One region of the Kocuria atrinae genome, then DNA from elsewhere that is predicted to be linked to it. Evidence: predicted binding sites of a transcription regulator. Region 1 holds the regulator's gene; each other region holds the start of a gene.
What was found. The regulator LexA, encoded in region 1, represses DNA repair genes until DNA is damaged. The targets are predictions, from matches to a motif close to TCGAACANNTGTTCGA.

Region 2: the regulator LexA is predicted to act here: its motif matches at 5,102-5,117, upstream of ruvA (Holliday junction branch migration protein RuvA).
Region 3: the regulator LexA is predicted to act here: its motif matches at 1,880-1,895, upstream of ABD283_RS00690 (LysM peptidoglycan-binding domain-containing protein).

What each region holds. Positions count from the first base shown of each region.
Region 1 is NZ_BAAAQA010000018.1:27,280-34,839, reverse strand. It holds gene ABD283_RS09455 (ATP-dependent DNA helicase) at 1-1,067, shown strand, start outside; gene lexA (transcriptional repressor LexA) at 1,177-1,926, opposite strand; gene ABD283_RS09445 (LysM peptidoglycan-binding domain-containing protein) at 2,233-2,592, shown strand; gene ABD283_RS09440 (histidinol-phosphate transaminase) at 2,630-3,733, shown strand; gene hisB (imidazoleglycerol-phosphate dehydratase HisB) at 3,850-4,467, shown strand; gene hisH (imidazole glycerol phosphate synthase subunit HisH) at 4,464-5,189, shown strand; gene ABD283_RS09425 (hypothetical protein) at 5,186-5,347, shown strand; gene priA (bifunctional 1-(5-phosphoribosyl)-5-((5-phosphoribosylamino)methylideneamino)imidazole-4-carboxamide isomerase/phosphoribosylanthranilate isomerase PriA) at 5,426-6,175, shown strand; gene ABD283_RS09415 (SseB family protein) at 6,168-7,028, shown strand; gene ABD283_RS09410 (DUF1844 domain-containing protein) at 7,025-7,450, opposite strand.
Region 2 is NZ_BAAAQA010000015.1:117,567-125,126, reverse strand. It holds gene secF (protein translocase subunit SecF) at 1-656, opposite strand, end outside; gene secD (protein translocase subunit SecD) at 653-2,497, opposite strand; gene ABD283_RS07135 (preprotein translocase subunit YajC) at 2,605-3,168, opposite strand; gene ruvB (Holliday junction branch migration DNA helicase RuvB) at 3,294-4,418, opposite strand; gene ruvA (Holliday junction branch migration protein RuvA) at 4,418-5,062, opposite strand; gene ruvC (crossover junction endodeoxyribonuclease RuvC) at 5,179-5,850, opposite strand; gene ABD283_RS07115 (YebC/PmpR family DNA-binding transcriptional regulator) at 5,858-6,619, opposite strand; gene ABD283_RS07110 (type 1 glutamine amidotransferase) at 6,726-7,457, opposite strand; gene ABD283_RS07105 (MurT ligase domain-containing protein) at 7,468-7,560, opposite strand, start outside.
Region 3 is NZ_BAAAQA010000002.1:15,063-22,622, reverse strand. It holds gene ABD283_RS00710 (CpaE/TadZ family protein) at 1-95, opposite strand, end outside; gene ABD283_RS00705 (SAF domain-containing protein) at 92-748, opposite strand; gene ABD283_RS00700 (helix-turn-helix domain-containing protein) at 977-1,192, shown strand; gene ABD283_RS00695 (hypothetical protein) at 1,205-1,771, opposite strand; gene ABD283_RS00690 (LysM peptidoglycan-binding domain-containing protein) at 1,970-2,908, shown strand; gene ABD283_RS00685 (Rv3235 family protein) at 2,905-3,354, shown strand; gene secA (preprotein translocase subunit SecA) at 3,479-6,238, opposite strand; gene hpf (ribosome hibernation-promoting factor, HPF/YfiA family) at 6,402-7,094, opposite strand; gene ABD283_RS00670 (ComF family protein) at 7,177-7,560, opposite strand, start outside.

The sequences.
Region 1 (7,560 bases):
CCGAGGAGCAGGTCTACGCGGTGCGCGGTGTCCAGGACGCAGCGCGCGCCGGACTCAGCGCAACCAAGGGCGATTCCAACGCAGAGGACGCGGGTAGGCATGCCGCGCGATCGCGACTCTCAGAGATCCTGGACACCGCTGATCGCATGCTCAATGCCAATTCGGACCATGATGTTCTGTGGATCTCTCGTGTAGGCCGCTGGGACCAGTCTTCCGGGTACGTGTCACCGGACGCGGGCGAACCAGCGACCCTTAACATTGCCCCGCTCAGCGTGGCGGGAGCCCTGAGAGAGGGACTTTTCGACGGCCGTACGGTGGTGCTGACCTCGGCCACATTGGCGGTCGGGTCATCGTTCTCATCCGTGGCCGGAGCCCTCGGACTGCAGGGGTCCGGTGCACCACCGTGGCGAGGGGTGGATGTCGGGAGCCCGTTCAACTACCCCAAGCAGGGCATTCTCTACGTGGCCCGGCATCTGCCCAAGCCGGGCAGGGGAGTGTCCGAGGATCAACTCGCCGAACTCGCTGAACTCGTCAAGGCGTCCAACGGTGGAGCCCTGGGGCTGTTCTCCTCCCGCCGCGCCGCCGAAGAAGCCACTGAGAAATTACGAGAGCTGATCGATACCGAAATTCTCTGCCAGGGAGAAGCATCCTTGCCATCGCTGGTCAAGGATTTCACGGACGACCCCACAGCAAGCCTCTTCGGCACCATAAGTCTGTGGCAGGGCGTTGATGTGCCCGGGGACTCATGCCGGTTGGTCGTCATCGATCGCATCCCCTTCCCTCGTCCCGACGACCCCCTGGGAACCGCTCGAACCAGGGCGACCGAACGCGCTGGGGGGAACGGGTTCATGGCCGTCTCCGCCACCCACGCGGCAGTGAGGTTGGCCCAGGGCGCGGGACGTTTGATTCGTTCCCACAACGATCGAGGCGTGGTTGCGGTCCTGGATTCCCGGCTCGCGACGGCGCGCTACGGGACCTTCCTGACCAAGTCCCTGCCACCGTTGTGGCCCACCGCAGACAAGACCAAAGTGCTCGGCGCGTTGAAACGGCTCAGTAGCTCGCAGTAATTCGGCTCGGCCAACCGCTCAGCAGTCGCTGCACGAACTCCACTCATAGACATCAGGCCCGGTAGGTGTGTTCACCTACCGGGCCTGATTCGAAGGTTGGGAGGGTGTCTCAGAGTGAGCGGAAAACGGAGACCACTTTGCCCATCACGGTGGCGTGATCTCCCAGGATGGGCTCGTACTGGGTGTTCTGCGGCAAGAGCCACGTGTGACCGTCGCGCTGACGGAAGGTCTTGACCGTGGCCTCATCGTCGAGCAGCGCCGCGACGATCTCTCCGTTCACGGCTGTGTTCTGCTGGCGCACCACGACCCAGTCACCGTCGCAAATGGCGGCGTCGATCATTGAATCGCCGGACACCTTGAGCATGAAGAGATCGCCGTGGCCCACAAATTCGCGCGGCAGTGAGAACACGTCTTCGACGGATTGCTCGGCCGTGATGGGGCCACCGGCGGCAATTCGACCGACCAATGGCACCGAGGCCATGGAGTCGTCGGAGCTACCGGCGGGCAGCTGCGTGACGTTGTGCACCGATCCGGCGGCGGGAGCCGTGGACTGCTCGGCTGGTTCAGGGTCACCGAGTTCCCTCGCCAGTTCAGCCTCCGAGAGCGGACGCAGTACTTCCATGGCTCGGGGGCGTCGAGGATCACGACGGATGTACCCGAGCTTCTCGAGTTGGCCCAGCTGGTGGGTCACGCTCGACAGAGATGCGAGGCCCACGATGTCCCCGATTTCGCGCATCGATGGGGGATAACCACGGTCACCGATGGCTCGCTGCACCGCACCCAGGATGGTGCGCTGGCGCGCCGTCAACGGCCGTTGGGGCCGCTGGGACTCCGAACCGGAGGGGGAAGGTGTGCTCACGAGCTGGGGTCCTTTCACCATTTTCCGACCGCGGGTCAACCGCGACGAACTCTGTACCCGCCGAGTTCGATCCTGCCGCTTATGCGTGTCAGAGATGTTCGATCAACTAGTACGGACGTTGCTTCAAGACTAGTGCGCCAAGAGTGAGGACTCAAACACATGTTCGATTTTTCTCTCGACAAGGTTCGTACACCCGTGCTAGAACTTAACGCAGATATTCGAAAACGTGTTCTAACGCCGGGGAAAGGGTTCGAACACCCTGCCGCTTCATCCCGCGGTCACCGGAAAGATCACCAGGAGGTTGCCATGACCACACATATCTTGCCCGCCAGCGCTCGATCCATCACCCGCGCACCCAAGCTCAATTTGACCCGCCGCGGACGGTTTGTCTTCATCGGGCTGCCGCTCATCACGGGTGCCGCCGCACTGTTGGTGGTCGCGGTCATTTTCCTACTGCCGTCCACTGTCCAGGCCAACACCGATCCCATGAGTGAGCCGGTGACCCACTCCGTCACCGTTCAATCTGACCAGTCCCTGTGGGAGATCGCCTATGCGGCTGACCCGCAGCGCGATACTCGCGAGGTCATGGATGACATCGTCGAGCTCAACGGATTGGCGTCATCTGAGCTTTCCGCCGGTCAGTTGTTGGAGATCCCCGCACCCTGAATCGTGGGAAGTACTGCCCGGCGCTTAAGCTAGGGGAGTGAGCCACAATCTCGATCGCCTAGAAGCCCTGCCCCTGCGTGAGAATCTGCGGGGCATGTCCCCGTACGGAGCACCCCAACTGGATGTTGCGGTTGCCCTGAACACGAACGAGAACACCCATCCCGTCCCGCAACCTGTGGTGGATGCCATCACGCAACGCGTGTCCCAGGCCGCAGGACAGCTCAATCGTTACCCGGATCGCGAGTTCACTGAACTTCGCACTGCCTTGGCTTCCTATTTGGGCCACGATCTCGAGGCGGACAACCTCTGGGCCGCCAACGGATCCAACGAGATCCTGCAGCAAATCTTGCAGACTTTCGGTGGGCCCGGCCGTTCCGTTCTGACCTTCGTGCCGACGTATTCGATGTACCCCCTGCTCGCGTCCGGAACCGGGACCGAATTCATTGCGGGTCAGCGCGCAGATGATTTCACGTTGACTGCGGAGTCCGCCGCAGCCCAGGTCCGAGAGCACCGGCCGAACGTGGTGTTCCTGTGTTCACCCAATAACCCCACGGGTACTGCCCTGGGCCTGGATGTCGTCGAGGCAGTATACGAGGCCGCGGAAGAATCCAACTCCATGGTCATCGTCGATGAGGCGTACGCGGAATTCGCTCGCTTCGGTACACCATTCGCGCTGACGTTGCTCCAGGGGCGCCCCCGGCTGATCGTCACCCGCACCATGAGTAAAGCTTTTGCGCTGGCCGGTGCCCGACTGGGGTATTTCGCTGCCGCCCCCGAAGTCACGGACGCCATTCGCCTGGTCCGTTTGCCGTACCACTTGTCGGCGGTCAGCCAAGCCACAGCGCTTGCTGCGCTCGAGCACAGCGATGTCCTATTGAGCACCGTGGAAGACATCAAGATGCAGCGGGACCGCATTGTTGACGATCTCAAGCGCATGGGCCTCGAACCCGCGGAGTCCGATTCCAACTTCGTGTTCTTCGGAGGCATGGCGGATGCCCAGCACATGTGGCAGAGCCTTCTGGATCAGGGCGTGCTGGTGCGTGATGTCGGTATCCCGGGCCACTTGCGCGTGACCGCGGGCACGGAGGATGAGACCACCGCGTTCCTATCCGCCGTGGAGAACTACCTGCAGCAGAAATGACCCGCGGGTAAGTCACCTGTCCGTCACCGAGCGGGCCCATCAGGTCCGCCTACTAAACTGGAGAGCGCCGCTGTATCCGGTAGGCGCTTGCAGAATTCGAGGAGTCACACCCCGTTATGTCCCCAACCAACTCACCTCGTACGGCCGTGGTGGAACGCGTGACAAGCGAATCCACCGTGCGCGTGGAACTGAACCTGGACGGCACCGGCCAGTCCAATATCGAGACCACGGTGCCTTTCTACAACCACATGTTGACGGCGCTGTCCAAGCACTCTCTGATCGACCTCAACGTGCAGGCTCACGGGGACACCGACATCGATGTGCATCACACCGTGGAGGACACCGCCATTGTGCTCGGAGATGCGTTTCTCAAGGCCCTTGGCGACAAGCGGGGTATCCGTCGCTTCGGTCAGGCCACCATTCCGTTGGACGAGGCGCTGGCCTCGGCGGTCGTCGACGTCTCCGGTCGCCCGTACGTGGTGCACACCGGCGAGCCCGAAGGCCAGCAGTACCACTTGATCGGCGGTCACTTCACCGGTTCCATGACCCGCCACGTGTTCGAGTCCTTCGCCTACCACGCCCAGTTGTGCCTGCACATTGACGTGATCCGCGGTCGGGACCCGCACCATATCGTGGAAGCACAGTTCAAGGCCCTGGCACGTGCGTTGCGCGAGGCCGTTGAACCCGATGCCCGCATGGCAAATGCCATCCCGTCCACCAAGGGAGCTTTGTGAACCCCGGTAATGAACAGGTGACCGAGACGGAACAGGCCCCGTGTGTCGTCGTTCTCGATTACGGTGCCGGCAATGTGCATTCGGCCGTGCGAGCGCTGGAAGCCGCAGGGGCTCGCGTGAAGCTCAGCGCCGACTCCGATGACGTCATGGACGCTGATGGGCTGGTGGTCCCCGGTGTGGGTGCGTTTGCCGCCGTGATGGACGGCCTCCGGTCGGTTCAGGCTCCTCGTCTCATTGACCGTCGGTTGAGTGGCGGCCGTCCCGTCCTGGGCATTTGCGTGGGTTTGCAGGTCATGTTCGATGAGGGCGTCGAGCACGGTGAGCGTTCCGAGGGCCTGGCCCAGTGGCCCGGAACGGTGGAACGGTTGAACGCCCCGGTGGTTCCCCATATGGGGTGGAACACCGTGGAACCGCCCCAGGACTCGGTCCTCTTCAAAGGCATCGAGAGTGAGCGCTTCTACTTTGTGCACTCGTACGGCGTGCAGGACTGGAATTTCGATCAGACCATCGATCGGATGAAGGCACCAGGTGTCACGTGGTCCGAACACGGCGGCCGGTTCGTGGCGGCGGTGGAGAACGGCGCCCTGTGCGCTACACAGTTCCACCCGGAGAAATCCTCGGCGGCCGGCATCGCTCTGCTGCGCAACTGGTTGGGAACGCTGCCGCGCACCGGTCGCATGGCAGACCGTATGCCCGAGCATGGTGCGGAGGTCGAGAAATGACATTCGCCATGTTGACCATGGTGCTGGGCGCGTTTGTCGCCGGTGGTGCCATTTCCTTCAAGCAGCAGAAGAAACCTCTGTGGTCGGTGCTGCTCCTGACGGCCATCGCTCTGGCGCTGATCATTTACGGCGGATATTCCTGGATCACGTCCCTGTAGTGTCCTCGCCGCAGCGTGGGCTGCGGCATCAAATCGTTGAAATCCATTGAGCGGTATTGACCGCCGGTAAGGAGAACCATGTCTCAGGAGTCCACCCCCCGTTTGGAACTGTTGCCCGCGGTTGACGTGCAGGACGGCCAGGCCGTGCGCCTCGTCCAGGGCGAGGCAGGATCGGAAACCGGGTACGGCGATCCCGTGGAAGCTGCCCTCATGTGGCAGGAAGCCGGGGCTGAATGGCTCCACCTGGTCGACCTCGATGCGGCTTTCGGTCGCGGCGACAACATCGACGTGCTGCGTCGCGTGGCCGAGCGGATCGAGATGAAGATCGAGATGTCCGGCGGTATCCGTGACGACGAATCCCTCGAGCGGGTTCTCTCCCTCAACCCCGCCCGCATCAACTTGGGCACCGCCGCCCTCGAGAACCCCGAGTGGACCCAGCGCGTGATTGCCGAGCACGGCGAAGTGATCGCCGTGGGGCTGGACGTTCGTGGTACCACCCTGGCCGCTCGCGGCTGGACCAAGGAAGGCGGCGATCTCTGGGAGGTCCTGGATCGCCTCGAGGCCGACGGCTGCTCCCGCTACGTGGTCACGGACGTGACCAAGGACGGCACGCTCAAGGGCCCCAACGTGGAGTTGCTGGCCGAGGTGGCCCGTCGCACCGACAAGCCGGTCGTTGCCTCCGGCGGCGTTTCCTCCCTCGAAGACATCGCTGCGCTGCGCGAACTCGTGCCCGTGGGCGTCGAGGGTGCCATCGTGGGCAAGGCTCTCTACGCGGGTAAGTTCACGCTGCCCGAGGCTCTCGAAGTGGCCGGCCGCCCGAATGCCTGAAAGCTCCGACCCCCGTCCGCTGCCCGCGCACATCGCTGCGCAACTGCGCTCGGCCGGCGGTAGCGAGGACACCGGCGGCCAGGCGTGGGAGGGTCGCAACCTGGGGGAGGGTACCAGCCACACACACCTCTTTCCCGACGACGACGGCGCCGCGGCACCCGGAATTGCCGCCGCCTTGGCAGCGTGGCGAGAAGGGCGCGCCTCCGAATCCGAAGTCGTTGCCGCACTCCCCGGCATCAGGGTGTTCGTGTCGATCGTGGCAGAGGTCTCCCATTCGGAGATCACCGAACACGGGCTCGTCTCCGACAAGGAGGCCGACATGGCCCTGGTGAGTCTGCGGACCGCCGACGGTCGCAAGGCTCTGCCGGTGTTCACCGCTGTGGATGAACTGTCCGCGTGGAACTCTCAGGCGCGACCCGTTGCGGTAGATATCCGCAAGGCAGCGCTGTCCGCGGTTCAGGACGGTTCGGATTTGCTGGTTGTGAATCCGGGTTCTGACCCGGCCTTCGTGGTGCGTCGCCCCGCAATGTGGTGCGTGGCGAAAGACATGGCCTGGACGCCGTCGTACGCGGATCTGTCCGTGGACGACGCCGTGCTGCGCGCAGCTCTCGGTATGGAACTCATTGTCTCCGCACGCACCGAGCCGGGCCCCGGGATCAATGGGAAGCGATCGGACGGCGCGCTGTTGAAGGGCGGAGCCACGGGTCCGGAACTCGTGATCGTGCTGCAACTGACTCCAGGACTGACCCAAGAAATGGTTCAGGCCACGATCGGCCAGTACCAGCAGAAGCTGGTCACCGAGCCGATCATGGCCGAGAACGTTGATTCCTTGGGGCTTCGCCTGACCGCTTAGCCGAACACCGGGCCGGTGAACTTTTCACCGGGACCGGAACCGGGAGCGTCCGGGAACGGAGATGCCTCACGGAAGGCCAACTGCAGGGACTTCAAACCGTCACGCAGGGGAGCGGCGTGCTGCGAACCGATCTCCGGTGCGGCAGCGGTGACGTAACCGGCCAGAGCAGTGATGAGCTTGCGGGCTTCGTCCAGATCCTTGAGTTCCTCGGCGTCGTCGCCGGCGGCCAGACCGCACTTCACGGCCGCGGCGCTCATGAGGTGAACCGCGGCGGTCGTGATGACCTCAACCGCGGGAACCTCCGCGATGTCGCGCATTTGCTCATTGACCGCCTCGACGGTCTCATCGGGGGCGCCGTGTGCGTCGTGGCCCTGGGTGTTGTCGTCGAATTCGAAGCGCTCGTTGCGCGGTGCATCGGTCATGGATCTACTCTAAAACAGTCCTGCGACACCACAGGACGGCCCGCTGTGGACGGTGCGGGAGTCGAGGATCACTCCCACGGTTCGCACTCATCGCGTCCCATGCGCTAAAC
Region 2 (7,560 bases), on a different contig from region 1:
TTGTCGAAGACCACCACCGAGTCGTAGAGCGAGTAGGACAGCACGGTCAGGAATCCGATCACTGCGGACGGTGTGACCTCGAAATCGACCAGCGAGTAGACGCCCGCGGTAATCAGGATGGTTGCCATCATGGCCGCCACCGCGGACACGGACATCTTCCATGTTCTGAAGTACAGGGCCATGAGCACCGTGGCCAGCAACACGAAGACCAGCAGACCCCACAGGGCCTGTTGGGTCACGCCCTGACCCCACGTGGGGCCCACGAAGTTGGACGTGACCTGGTCATCGGAAGCGCCGTAGGCGTCCTGCAGGGCGTCCTTGACGGCCAGTGTCTGATCGTCGTTGAGCTGTTCAGTCTGCACGCGCACGGTGCCGGGCGCGATATTAGTCACGGTCACGCCGCTGGCGTCCGAAGATTCCGCCACGGCCTCCTCACCGGTCTGGACGTCCGTATTCTCGATCCCGGAGACCGTGAACTCAGACCCACCGGTGAAGTCGATGCCCAGGTTGAATCCGCCCTTGACCACCGGGATCAACATGGATATCACTACGAGGGCCAAGGTCAGGGAGAGCCACAGCCGGCGCTTCTGCACGAACGGGTATGACTTACGACCACTGTGGAGGTCGTTACCGAAGCTTGCGAGTCGGTTGCTCATCGGGTGCTCCCCTCGGTCTGTTCGGTCTGGTCCACTGCGCTGGATCCGCCGGATTCGGCGGGCCCGGCCGCGGCGCCGTCGCCCTGGGTTTCGGCCGCCTTTTGACGACGACGTCGCTCGGCAATAGTCAGTCCGTCGCTGTCCTCGGGGCTACGCACCCGCCCAGCGCCACGGTAGAAGGGCACGGCGTCGAGGGCTTCCGGATCGAGACCGGAGTTCTTGGCGCCCTCGCCGAAGTACTTGGTGCGGGTCAGCAGGACCATGATCGGGTGGGTGAACAAGAACACCACGAGCAAGTCGGCTATCGCGGTGAGGCCCAGGGTGAACGCGAATCCTCGCACGTTGCCCACGGCCACGAAGTAGAGCACGACCGCCGCAAGCAGGTTCACGGCCTTGGCGGCAAGCACCGTTTGACGCGCTCGTTTCCAACCGTGATCCACCGCGGCCGGGATACTTCTGCCCGCGCGGATCTCATCCCTGATGCGTTCGAAGTAGACGATGAACGAGTCCGCCGTCTGGCCGATGGCCACGATCAAACCGGCCACGCCGGCCAAGGACAGCCGGTAGTTGGCGCTCCAGCCCAACAGGGTGATCGCGAAGTAGGTGATCAGACCCGCAACCAAGAGTGACGAAATGGTCACCAGGCCGAGCCAGCGGTACTGGAACATCGAATAGACGCACACCAGTACCAGACCCACCAGGCCCGCGATGATGCCCATGCGCAGCTGATTATTGCCGAGTGTCGCAGAAATCTGCTGTTCGGATTCGATGCTGAAGCTCACCGGGAGCGCACCGTACTTGAGCTGCTCGGAGAGGAATTGTGCGTCCTCTTCCGTGAAGGAACCGGTGATCTGGGCGCTGCCATCGTTGATGACCGCGTTCATCGACGGCGCGGAAATCACCGTGCCGTCGAGCAGGATCGCGAACTGTGACCGGGGGTCACCCTGCTGGGACTGGCCGATCTGGTAGAGCCGTTCCGAGAGTTCCTTGAAAGTCTGGGTTCCCTCGGAGTTGAACTGCAGGTTCACGGCGTACTGACCCGTGGACATGCCCTGCTGGTTGGTCGCCGTGCCGTAGGAGGCATCGTCGATATCGGTGCCGGGGATCTCCAACGGGCCCAGAATGTACTTGGCGTTGTTCGCCGGGTCGCAGGCCACTACGGCCTTCTCAGGGTCCTGAGCCTTGCGCTCCTCCTGGGGGCGCTGCGCCGAGCAATCCAGGGCTTCGAACTCCTTGACCAATTCGGGGGTGACCCAGTTGGGGTCCGAGGAATCGGTGGGTTCGGCATCCGGTTCCGGGATGTCCTCGATCGGTGTGCGCTGGTCCTTCGGGGTGGGAGCACCTTCCGAAGTGGTGATCACCGGGCGGAACGCCATCTGTGCGGAGGTCTGAATCAGGTCCCGAGTCTCCGAGGAGGGAACACCCGGCATGGAGACCACGATGTTCGAGCCCGACTGCGTGCTGATCTCTGCTTCCGAGACACCCGTGCCGTCCACGCGCTGACGGATGATCTCAACGGCCTGGTCAAGTTGCTCCTGTGAGATCTCCTGACCGTCCTGAGCCTCCTGCAGCTCCGGAGACAGCACCATTTGCGTGCCACCTTCCAGATCCAGGGCCAACTTGGGATCCCAGCCGGTCCGGTCAGTGGTGACACCGTAGATCAAGATGCCCGCCAGGGCGATGGTCAGCACCGCCAGGGCCACAAGACCGCGTTTGGCCGTGCTCACGGCCGCTTGAGATCCCGAACGCACCGAGCGTGGCCCGCGTGAGGCGGCCTTGGAGCTGGATTTCTTCGACTCGTCGGTGCCCGAACGGCCCGAGGTGTCTTTGTCTGATGCCATGTCTGTCCTTCAACAACGCACGGTCGGTGCGGCTGCTGAGCAGGCCGCGCCGGGATCCGGTCATGAGAAACGGGCCGATGCTCTCGGCCCGTGTCTCACGTACTTCTTCAGTTGATGTCGTTATCGCGGCGGTTGTCGCGCCACGTGCCACGCGGTGCGTCATCGCCCGGGACGTCCTTACCCGAGGTGGTGTTACCCGCTGCAGTATCGCCGGGGACGTTGTCTCCGGGCAGGTCGTGCTCGCGATCACCGTAGGACTCCTGTGCGCCGCCCGCTGCGGTGGAGCCTTCGCCGTCGACAGCGCCGTTCTGCGCAATGGCGGCATTCTCGGTGGCGGGATCGTCGAGGATCGTGGTGACGGTCTGGGTGTGTACGGTCACGGAGGTACCCGGGGAGACTTCCAGAACGGCCTTGTTCTCATCGCGGTCAATGGACAGGACCGTGCCGTACAGACCGAAGCTGGTCATCACACGCGTGCCGGGTTCCATGGTCGCCTGCTTGGCCTTGATCTGGGCCTGAGCCTTCTTCTGGCGGCGCATGGGCAGCCACAGCAGCAACACCATCACCACGAGCATGACGGGAAGGAACCAGGCGGTGCCGCCCCCGCCTGACTGCTGGGCCTGGGCAAGAAGTTGCTCGGAGAGAATCACGGAATTCCGTTCTGTAGACAATGTTGGCTTCTGTGTGGTCGAAGCTACCGCGTGAAGTCGCGACAGTCACCACAGGGATCCGGTCAAGTCTAGGGGATTCAGCTGGTCGCGCGCTGAACCACGACAGAGGGAGCCTGCGGAACCGATCAGAAGGCGCCGGGCTGACCTTCCTGCCCGGCCCGTTCTTGCTCCGGAGGCTCCGTGGCCAACGCGGTCCGCAAGGCGGGATCCTTGAAGGCCGCGTGATCGGGAACGTTGAGTCCCAGGTGTTCCCACGCCGCCGCCATGGCAATCCGTCCGCGCGGAGTTCGGCCCAGGAGACCCTCGCGCACGAGGAACGGTTCCGCCACGGTCTCAACCGTCTCGGTCTCCTCACCCACGGCGATGGCCAGCGTTGAGAGTCCCACCGGTCCCCCGTTGAACTTGGTGACCAGAGCAGAAAGAACGTTGCGGTCCAACCGGTCCAGCCCCCTGACGTCGACCTCGTACATGTCCAGTGCGGCGCCGGCGGTACGAGCATCGATGCGATCCACACCGTGCACCAGCGCCCAGTCACGGACCCGCCGAAGCAGTCGGTTGGCGATTCGAGGGGTGCCGCGGGAACGAGAAGCGACCTCGTAGAAGCCCTCGGAGGTCATGTTCAAATCCAACAGACCGGCCGACCTGCGCAGTACGAGTTCGAGTTCGGGAACCGAATAGAACTCCAAGTGACCGGTGAAACCGAAACGATCGCGCAGCGGACCGGGCAGCAAACCCGCACGCGTAGTGGCACCCACCAGGGTGAACGGAGGGAGGTCCAGCGGTATGGACGTGGCGCCGGCACCCTTGCCCACCACAATGTCAACGCGGAAATCCTCCATGGCCATGTAGAGCATTTCCTCCGCGGGCCGGGACATGCGGTGGATCTCATCAAGGAACAGCACTTCACCGTGGGTCAGCGAGGACAGGATGGCCGCCAGATCTCCGGCGTGCTGAATGGCCGGGCCGGATGAAATCCGCAGGGGAACATCCAGTTCCTGGGCAATGATCATCGCCAGTGTGGTCTTACCCAACCCCGGGGGTCCTGACAGCAACACGTGGTCCGCGGTGCGCCCGCGCAGTTTGGACGCTTCCAGCACGAGGGACAGTTGCGCGCGCACGCGCTTCTGCCCCACGAAATCGTCAAGGGTGCCTGGCCGCAAGCTCGCTTCGAGTTGCTGATCGTCCAGATCGCCTTCCGCGCCGACCAATCGTTGTTCCCCTTGCACGGCACCGCGCTCTTCGTAGGCCATCAGGACCGCCCTCGGCTACGTGCGTGGCTCGTGCCCTTGGCAGTGCCCAACCAAGACAACACCGCTCGCAGGATTTCCGCGACGTTCCCGGAATCCGCCAACTCAGGCTGGGTCTCCAGGGCATCGTCAATACCGCGGGTGGCGTCCTTCTCGCTCCAGCCCAGTCCCACGAGGGCGTCCATGACTTGTTCGCGCCACACCTGCACCTGCGGTTGAGCTGCTGGGCTTTCCTTTGGCTCCGGCAGGACGAGCTTGTCGGCCAGTTCCAAGACGATCCGGCGTGCTGATTTGGGTCCGATTCCCGGGACCGCGGTGAAGGCCTTGTCATCTCCGGTGGCAATGGCTCGGCGGGTCTCGTCCGGTCCGAGCACGGACACCGCGGCCAACGCAGTACGCGGCCCCACTCCGGAGACCCCGAGCATGACCGTGAAGACTTCCTTCTCATCCGCTCCGGCGAAACCGAATAACAACGGCGCTTCGTCCTTGCGGGCAATGTAGGCGGTGTGCAGGTGCACCGTGGCGCCCGTGCGCAGCCCCGCCAAGGTATGCGGGCTGGCTTGGACCTCGATACCGAAGCCCGAGACTTCCACAACCGCCTGTGTGGCGCCCACGAAGCGCACCTCACCGGTCACCGAAGCAATCACTGGGCGGCTCCCGTCATGCGGGATGTTCCCGCCATCGATTCGAACATGTATACGAACTGCAGCACGGCATCACTCTAACAACTCCCGCGGACACGCACAGTCAGTACCCAGCGCCATCAGCGGCGAGGCAACCGCCCGGCCCTCGGGGCCTTCGGCTGACGCGAGGCAGCTTCTGCTTGTTTCCAGGCCTCCTGAGCCGGAGTGAGTCCGGCGGCGCGCACCGAGGAAGGACGTGAACCCGAATGCGTAGAGGTTTTGGCCGCCGCATTCATCCCTGCCATTCCGCCTCGCCACCCGTGGCACACGGCCAACGCCAGGGCATCGGCGGCGTCGGCCGGTCGCGGTGGTGCTTCCAGGCGCAGAATTCGGACCACCATGCGGTTGACCGATTCTTTGTCCGCAGAGCCGTCCCCGGTTACCGCTGCCTTGACCTCGGACGGGGTGTGCCACGCGACGGGGATCTTCCGCCGCGCGGCCGCGGCAATCACCACACCGGTGGCCTGGGCGGTACCCACCACCGTGGGGGCGTTGTTCTGCGCGAACACGCGTTCAACCGCTACGACGTCCGGGGAGAACCGGTCCATGAGCGCCTCGGCGCTCTCCATGATGGCCAGGACACGGTTTTCCAGGGCCTCGTGTGCCTTGGTCCCGCTCACCTGCACGTGCACAAACGTTCCCGTGCGGTTGGCCGACATGTCCACCACGGCAAAGCCGCAACGGGTCAGCCCCGGGTCCACCGCCAAAATGCGCTGTCCCGGGGCCGATCCGGTGGTCGAGCTGAGTGACACGAAGGGCTCAGTCCTCGTCTTCGAGCTCCGCGATCACGGACTCGGGGATGTTCGCGTTCGAATAGACGTTCTGCACGTCATCGAGTTCTTCGATCGCGTCCGCGAGCTTCAGGAACTTCTTGGCGCCCTCGGCATCCAGGTCCACCTTCATGGTGGGGCGGAACTGCGGGTCGTCATTGTTGTAGTCCAGACCGGCTTCCTCGAGCGCCTTACGGATCTCGGGCAGGTCGGTGGCCTCGCTGACCACTTCGAAGACCTCGGATTCTTCGATGACCTCGTCAGCGCCCGCATCGAGCACGGCCATCAGGACGTCGTCCTCGGAGAGGCCGTCGGTCTTGGTCACCTCGGCCACGCCCTTGCGCTCGAAGAGATAGGCCACCGATCCTGAATCGGCCATCGTACCGCCGTGACGGGTCACGGCCACGCGCACCTCGGAGGCCGCTCGGTTCTTGTTGTCAGTCAGGCACTCGATGTACAACGCGGTGCCCTGGGGGCCGCGAGCTTCGTACAGGATCTCCGAGTAATCGATGGTCTCGCCGGTCAGGCCGGCACCGCGCTTGATGGCGCGATCAATGTTGTCGTTGGGCACGGAGTTCTTCTTGGCCTTGGACACGGCCAGGTCCAGTGCCGGGTTACCCGCGGTGTCCGCGCCACCCATGCGGGCGGCCACCTCGATGCCCTTGATGTACTTGGCGAAGGCCTTGGCGCGCTTGGCGTCGATCGCAGCCTTCTTGTGCTTGGTCGTGGCCCATTTGGAGTGACCTGACATCGAGTACCTCCTAGAAGTTGTGTGCATCCGGTACTGCAGTACCGGACCTACGTTTGGCAATTATTTTAGCGATTCATCAGGACCCTTCGAACTGGGCCCCGGTTCACTAGCGGGGTCTGGTCTGAGCGACGGCGCGTGCCTGCTCGGTGTACGTGTCGTCCAGCGGTGTGACCGCGAACTGATTGCCGCGAGTCTCCACCGCGGTCCGCAGCAGGAAGTCGGCCAGCGCCGGGTTCTTGGGCAACAGCGAACCGTGCAGGTAACTGCCCAGCACGTTGTGGGTGCGGGCACCTTCAGTCCGGTCTTCACCGTTGTTGCCGGCGCCGCTGACCACGGTGGCCAACGGGGCTTGTTCCGCGCCCAACGTGGTCAGACCCGAGTGGTTCTCGTATCCGATGATCGTGCCGAAATCCGGGGACTCGGTCACGATGTTGCCGATCAGCCGCTCCGGGCCACCGATCGTTTCCAGATCGAACATCTCGATTCCGCGCAGGGTCTCTCCCCCGCCGGTTCGGAACTCCTTGCCGAATAATTGGTACAGACCACAGATCACGAGCATGGGCGTACCGGCCTCGGCGGCCTCGTGCAGCTTGGGCGAGATGCGCGCAAGATCTTCGGCCACACGGAATTGTCCGGAGTCCTGACCGCCACCGCCCACGAAGAGGTCCGCGTCATCCGGCCAAGGATCACCCGGGTTGTAATCATGGATGCGCACCTCGTAGCCGTAGCGTTCGGCCCTGCGCTTGAGGGTCAGGGTGTTACCCCAGTCCCCATAGATGTTCATGTCCCGTGGATACAGCTGGACGATGTCCAGGGAACCCAAGTGTTCCTGATTCATGATCGGCTCCTTAGATCGCGTCCACGTGGGTCATGCCGCCCAGGATCTTACGCAGGGACAACATGGCGGTGTAGGTGCAGAAGATCCGCATCGGCCGGTCTCC
Region 3 (7,560 bases), on a different contig from region 1:
CACCGGCGGACCACGGTCACGGACCCGTGTTGTCGCTCGATTTGATCGACGAGCGGCCACGTACCCGTGCCCAGGGTGACCACCGAGATACTCATGAGTCACCACCCGTGGGGTTGAGCACGAGCGTCACCTTGGCACTATTTCCCAGGGCATCGACCAGCGGCTCGACCTGGGCCGGCGTGGCCAAGACATGCACCGTGGTACCTGTCGAACTCCCCAGTGCCGAGTTTGTGGTGTCGATCTTCGAGATTTCTGCACCGGGGACCAATTTGCGCGGGCTCTCATACCCACGTCCTGAGGCCTTCTGATCAGCAACCCACACATCCACTCGCGACCCGGCCGCGGCCTCAGCCGGCAAGGGGGTCTCCAGGGCGATACCCACCGGACTGCGGTCCAGTTCGTCAGCCGTACCCACTGCCTTGGTGGGCAAGAGTTGCCCCTTGGGGACTCGCTGCACCAGGACGTCGCCCTCCTGGAGGTCGGTTTCCGCCGAAACGTAGTGCTGTGAGGCGTCCTGGAGCCTCACATCTACCGGAACCAGGTCTCCATTCGTGACACGTTGCCCCACCGAAAGATCGTGCGCGGCGACGTAGTAGGGCTCAGTGCGGTTCAACGCCGAGATGAGAAGGACCACGGCCGCAATGGACGTGAGCACGAGCAGTAATCCGACCACCAACCGGGGGTCTCGCCACGTAGGTTTCTTGAACCGCTGTGCGGTTGTGGTGTCGTGCTGCGAATCGCTGGACATGGAATGTTCCCTTCCCCCGGAGTCGATTCGGCCCCCACCGAATCTTTCATGAGTGTGCACTGTGAATCGCACCGGGGGAAATCAGGTTGCGAAACATGTGGACATCTTGGGCTCCAGCACGATCAACGCCAAAGGTTTCTGTGCACAACCTGCCGCTTCTCAGTCATCCGTGGGACACTGGAGATCATCAAACCGCATCAAAGCTCCTGGAATGAGGCGAATCGATCCATGGCACAGCAACGTTTCCTCACGCTGTCGGATGTCTCCGAGATTCTCTCGATCTCCGTGGCCCAGGCGCGCGCCATGGTTCGTTCGGGAGAGCTGCCCGCCATCCAGGTGGGTGGCCGTGGCCAATGGCGCGTGGAAACCCAGAAGCTCGAGGAGTACATCCAAAAGGGCTACGAGCGCACCGAGCAGGCTGTCCGCGAAGGCTCGATAGGCTGATTCGGGCTGCGCTCAGGCGCTGTCTGGCGAAGAAATCAACGCGACTGAACTAAAAGGCACCGTGCGCACAGCTTTGACCGCGTGGCGGCGTCGGAACTGGTCATTCGGGTGCAGGGCCAAGTCGAAGAAGTCATGGCCCACCGCGTCCAGCGTGCCCTCGACATCGCCGCGGGAGGACGGGTCCAGAAGCAATACCCGGACGTGCGTTCTCGATGCCGCCAGCGCACGGAGCACGTGCCCCATGCCCAACTTCCGCAGGACAGCCCGCTCGTTGGTCATCTCGAAGCGGCGGTAGAGGCCCTCCCACCACACGACGGAATGCAGCGGGACCAGGTGCTGGAAATACCGCTCCCGGATGACTGCCCAACCCGCACCGATGTCGGTGAGCTCGCCCTCGAGAACATCTCCGTGGGCCGGGAGTAATCGCACCGTCTGATTGCGGTGGGCCGAGAGCCGCTCGGCCAATGTGAGACGGGACAGCTCCGCTCTGGCAGTCTCTGCGGCCTCAAGCTCCACACTGCGCTGCTCGGCCTGGGCCAACTGCGCTTCCATGTCCGCGAAGAGTTCTTCCCAGCGCACGATCTCCCCCTGGTGATCCCGGTCCAGCCACCCACAACATTGGCCATCATGTCGATTCAGTACATCACGCCCTGCAAGAACGGTATATGACACCGCACTTCCATGAACTCGCATGGATGGTTGACGCGCATCACTTTGCACTGAATGATCTAATCATCATCAAACAGCATCAAACGACATGATTCGAGGTCCAGAGTGATGAAACAAGCTCAGCATTCTGAGGTTGAAGCCACGGCGCCTCGCCTGGAGTTCGCACTCACCACCTTGATCATCCCGCTGTTGTCCGGTGTGCTCATGGCGCTGGGGTTGGTCCTCCTGGATCGATATCGCAGTGGCCACACGGTTTTGAACGCGGATCTTGCCGTGGCCCTCATGGCCGCCGTGGCAGGTGTCCTGCTGGCTGCCTGGTGGTTCGGAGGCATGCTGATGCTCGCGTGCGCTGCAACTGCACGCAGACTGCGATGGCGCCGTGTGGAGAAGTTCGCCACACACCTCACACCGCGGCTCATCGCCCGCACCGTGGGTGCCGTTGTCGGAATTCACTTGGTGACCGTCTCCGCGGCCCAGGCGACAGAACCCGTCAACCCTTTCTGGCCAGGTTCCGAGTCGAGCGTCAGCCAGCTCGACGAGACAGAGTCAGCAGCATCGGTCACAGGCCCGTCGGATTCTGCTTCCGCGCAGTCACCCGAAGCTACCCCGAAGACCGACAGCGAACAGGACCGGTCCGGACCTGACCGATCCGGGCCGCACAATGCTCCGGCGCTTCCGGCGCTGCCCACTGAATCTTGGAACTCGGCCGCTGCCGACTCCCCTGATGCGGCCACGCCCCCGGGGTCTGCGGATGCCACCGTGCCTGAGGACTGGGCCGAGACAACCGAAGTCTTACCCGCTCCGAAACGCGTGACCGACTCGACCGTGACTGTCGTATGGGGTGACACCCTCTGGGACATGACCGCCCAGTTCTTAGGGCCGCACGCAGACCAAGCGCAGATTGCCGCTCAAACGGCTACGTGGATGGAGCACAACGATCTCCAGAACTGTGGTCATTTGATCCGTCCCGGGGACCAACTGCGGGTTCCACCACACCTACTAGAAGTCCACTCCAGTGCATTGCCCGTCGAAGGAGCCACGTCATGAGTGTTGCCACATCAGTTTCCGCGCCCCAGCCACCTTCTGGCGGATATACATGGCGGGCGGACAGGTCACGAGCGGGCCTCACACACAAGAATGACCTGGAACGCGTAACGGCCATGGCCCGAAGTATCGCTCAGGCCGCAGTCGAGATCCTGGGCGGCACCCGCCCCGCCACGCAGCTTGCCCGGTGGACGACTACGGATGTCGTGGAACGTTTCGAACAACGCGCTGCCATGCTCCGACTGGTTCAGGAACAGTACCGAGATCGGGCCTCACTCTTCGAGGTCCACAAGGCCCCGCGAGTGCGCAGGGTCAGGGTCTGCTCCCCCGCGCCGGAGTGCTATGAAGCTGCGGTGATCATCGAAGAATCGGTGCGGGCGCGGGCCGTGGCGCTGAGGATCGAGCGGATCAACCGGCAGTGGCGCGTGGTGCACTTGGAAGTCGGCTGAGCACCATTCACGCCCCTCACACCCATTCCGGCCTAAATGCCCCTCCCGGTGAACCGAATCACCATGACTACGGGCGGCACACATGATGTGTGCCGCCCGTAGTCATCGGATTCAATAACCGGAGCTACTTGCGCGAGCCCTTCTTGGAGCTGCCGCCCTTGCGTGCGCGGCGTCGAGCACGGTTGCCGGTCGGCTCGGGACTGTCCTCCGGGGTGCCAGTACCTTCGGCAGCCTTTGCGGCTTGCGCGCCTTCGCCCACCGGTGCCTGGTGGTTGTCCTTGGACTCCAGGCGGGCCATCGGCTCACCGTCCTCGTTGGGAGCGGAGTACTGCAGGAAAGCCGGACGCTGCGGTCGGGCCATCTCCACTTCTCCGCCGTCCTGACCGGTGCGCTGGCGACGAACTTCCAAGTGGTACATGGTGACCACGGTTTCCTCGCGGATCGTGTCCATCAGGCCCTTGAACATCTGGTGGCCCTCGCGCTGGTATTCGACCAGCGGGTCACGCTGGGCCATTGCGCGCAATCCGATACCCTCCTTGAGGTAATCCATCTCGTAGAGGTGTTCGGGCCACCGGCGGCCGATCACGGACAGCAGCACTCGCCGTTCCAGGTTGCGCATGGCCTCGGAACCGAGTTCGTCCTCGCGTTCCTGGTAGACGAGCTTGGCGTCCGAGAGGATCTGCTCGGTGAGGAAATCGGCGGTCAGCCGCGGGCGGCCGCCGGCCTCGTCAATGATTTCCTGCTGGGTCAGTGTGATGGGGTACAGCTCGCGCAGCGCTTCCCACAGCCCATCCAGGTCCCAGTCCTCGGAGTGGCCCACGCTGGTGCGATCCTCGATCGCCGTGGTGATGACCTCGTCCACGAACTGTTGGATCTGCTCAGCGATATCGTCCCCCATGAGGATCCGACGGCGGTCACGGTAGACCACCTCGCGCTGCCGGTTGAGCACGTCGTCGTACTTGAGGACGTTCTTGCGCTGCTCGGCGTTACGGCCCTCCACCTGGTTCTGCGCGTTGGCAATACCTGAGGTGATCATGCGTCCGGTGACCGGAACGTCGTCGGGAGCGACCGCCATGAGGCGCTGGGCCACCGCGGGGTTGAACAAACGCATGAGATCGTCGGCGAGCGACAAGTAGAAACGGGATTCACCCGGATCTCCCTGACGGCCCGAACGGCCACGCAGCTGATCATCGATGCGGCGAGATTCGTGACGTTCCGTACCGAGAACGTACAAACCACCCAGTTCAATGACTTCCTCGTGCTCGGCCTTGGTGGACTTCTCGTAGTGCTCGAGCACTGCGGGCCATTCGGCCTCGTACTTCTCAGCATCGCGCTCCGGGTCCAGGCCCTTCTGCTCCATGGCCTCGACGGCATCGAACTCGGCGTTGCCGCCCAGCATGATGTCGGTACCACGACCGGCCATATTGGTGGCCACGGTCACGGAACCCTTACGTCCGGCCTGCGCAACGATCGCAGCCTCACGTGCGTGGTTCTTGGCGTTGAGAACCTCGTGGCGCACACCCCGCTTGGCCAGCAGCTTGGACAGGTACTCGGACTTCTCAACGGAAGCCGTACCCACGAGCACGGGCTGCCCCGTGGCGTGGCGTTCTTCGATGTCACGGACGACCGCCGCGTACTTGGTGGCCTCGTTCTTGTAGACCAAGTCTCGCTGATCGATACGGGCCATGCCCTTGTTGGGCGGAATGGGCACCACACCGATCTCGTAGGTGTTCATGAACTCCGCCGCCTCGGTCTGGGCCGTACCGGTCATGCCGGAAAGCTTGTCGTAGAGACGAAAGTAGTTCTGCAGGGTGATCGTGGCCATGGTCTGGTTCTCGGCCTTGATCTCCACACCCTCCTTGGCCTCGATGGCTTGGTGGATGCCCTCGTTGTAGCGGCGACCGGCAAGCACACGGCCGGTGTGCTCATCCACGATGCGCACCTCGCCCTGGGCCACGATGTAGTCCTTGTTCGCGTGGAACAGTTCCTTGGCCTTGATCGCGTTGTTCAGGAAACCGATCAGAGGGGTGTTCTGAGACTCGTACAGGTTGTCGATCCCCAGGTAGTCCTCGATTTTCTCGATACCCGGTTCGAGCACACCCACGGTGCGCTTCTTCTCGTCCACCTCGTAATCGGTGTCCGCCTTGAGGTTGGTGACCATCTTGGCGAATTCCTTGTACCAACGATTGGCTTCCCCGGAGGCGGGGCCGGAAATGATGAGCGGGGTACGGGCCTCGTCGATGAGGATCGAGTCCACCTCATCCACGATGGTGTAGTTGTGGCCGCGCTGGACCAGTTCATCCGCACTCCAGGCCATGTTGTCGCGCAGGTAGTCGAACCCGAATTCGTTATTGGTGCCGTAGGTGATGTCCGCGGCGTACTGCCCACGCCGGGTGGCCGGATCCTGACCCGCGAGGATCACGCCGGTTTCCAGGCCCAGGAAGCGGAACACGCGACCCATGAGGTTCGCCTGATATTCGGCCAGGTAGTCGTTGACCGTGACCACGTGTACGCCCTTACCGCTCAGGGCATTCAGATAGGCGGGTGCGGTAGCAACCAGCGTTTTGCCTTCACCGGTTTTCATCTCGGCAATGTTGCCCAGGTGCAGTGCCGCACCACCCATGAGCTGAACGTCGTAGTGACGCTGCCCCAGGGTTCGTGATGCCGCTTCACGCACAGCAGCAAAGGCCTCCGGAAGCAAACGGTCCAAGGATTCGCCGTCTTCGATACGGGCTTTGAACGCATCGGTTTCAGCGCGCAGTTCAGCGTCGCTGAGTGCCTTGAAGCTCTCTTCGAGGCTGTTCACGGCGTCCGTGTAGGACCTCAGTCGCTTCAGGACCTGCTTATCCCCGGTCCGAAGGACTTTTTCCAGGAATGACGCCACGTGTGTTCGCTCCTCAGTTGTGGACGGTGGTGCACCGCGGATCAGTGTACGTGAGTCCGGCTGGATGATCGCGGGATAGTGCGGCAAAACACCGGGCCCCGCATTGGCTGGAAGCCGCGGGGCCCGGTGTCGACGGTTGAGCCGTCAGAGGTTACTGAACTTTTCAGACGTTGGCCTGAGCCTGGTAAGCGCGAGCCTGCTCTTCAGCGGCCGTGCCGTCCTTGCTGAGGCTGATTACGCCGTACTCCCAGCCCTTGCGGCGGTACACCGCGGAGGGTTCCTGGGTTTCCTTGTCCACGAACAGGAAGAAGTCGTGTCCGACCAGTTCCATCTGGTCCACGGCCTCGTCCACGCTGAGCTCGTCAGCGGGGAAACGCTTGCGGCGGATTTCCACCGGGGTGGGGGCGTCACTCAGCGCGTACTCGTCGCTGAACGCCTCGTCCTCGGCTGCGGAGAGTTCTTCCTCATTGGCCGGGGCCGGAAGTCCTTCGCTGGGAAGTACCGGCAGGGAACCGGTGGCTTCGTGCACGGCAACGGGGCGTTGGTGTCCCCCGCGGTGGATCTTGCGACGGTCGCGGGCCCTGCGCAGCTGTTCGATCAGCTTGGCGTAGGCCTCGTCGAAAGCGGCGATCTTGTCGTCGCTGCGTGCCTCCGCACGCACCACGGGACCTCGGCCGATCACCGTGATCTCCACGCGAATACCTTGGTGTCCCGATACTCCGTTGTCTTTGGTGACCTTGACCTCGATGGTCTGCACCTTGTCACCGAGCTGCGCAAAACGCTCGCTCTTCTTCTCCGCGTATTCTTTGAATCGCTCCGGCACCGCAACGTTTCGTCCTTGGACGTTCAGTTCCATGAGACCCTCCAAATCTTGAGGATGACGCGGGATAGTGCTGCTCCCACACGGGAAACATTTGTTCCGTTCCCGTAACCCAACGTTAGTTCAAACTGTGGGGAAATTCACTTACATCGGACCCGGCCACGGTCGAATCAGCCCCGGGTGAACACCCGGCCCGCACGGTTGCCAGGACCACTATTCCGGGCACTCGCGCGCCCGCCTCGCGCAATACAGAGACCGCCTCGGCCGCCGTTGCGCCCGAGGTCATGACGTCGTCGACCACGACACACGTGGCTCCCCGCACGTTCACGGCGCGCATGCTGCCTCGAATGGCGCGAGCTCGGTGGGCGACATCCAGGGTTTTTTGAGAGCTCGTTCCAAGGGGCGATCGGTGGAGGTGCTGTAGGCCCGCGTGAATTCGTGTGCCGGGTGGGAGCGAGGCCCGAGCCAAGACTTCTCGGACGGGGTCGAACCACCGTTTCCA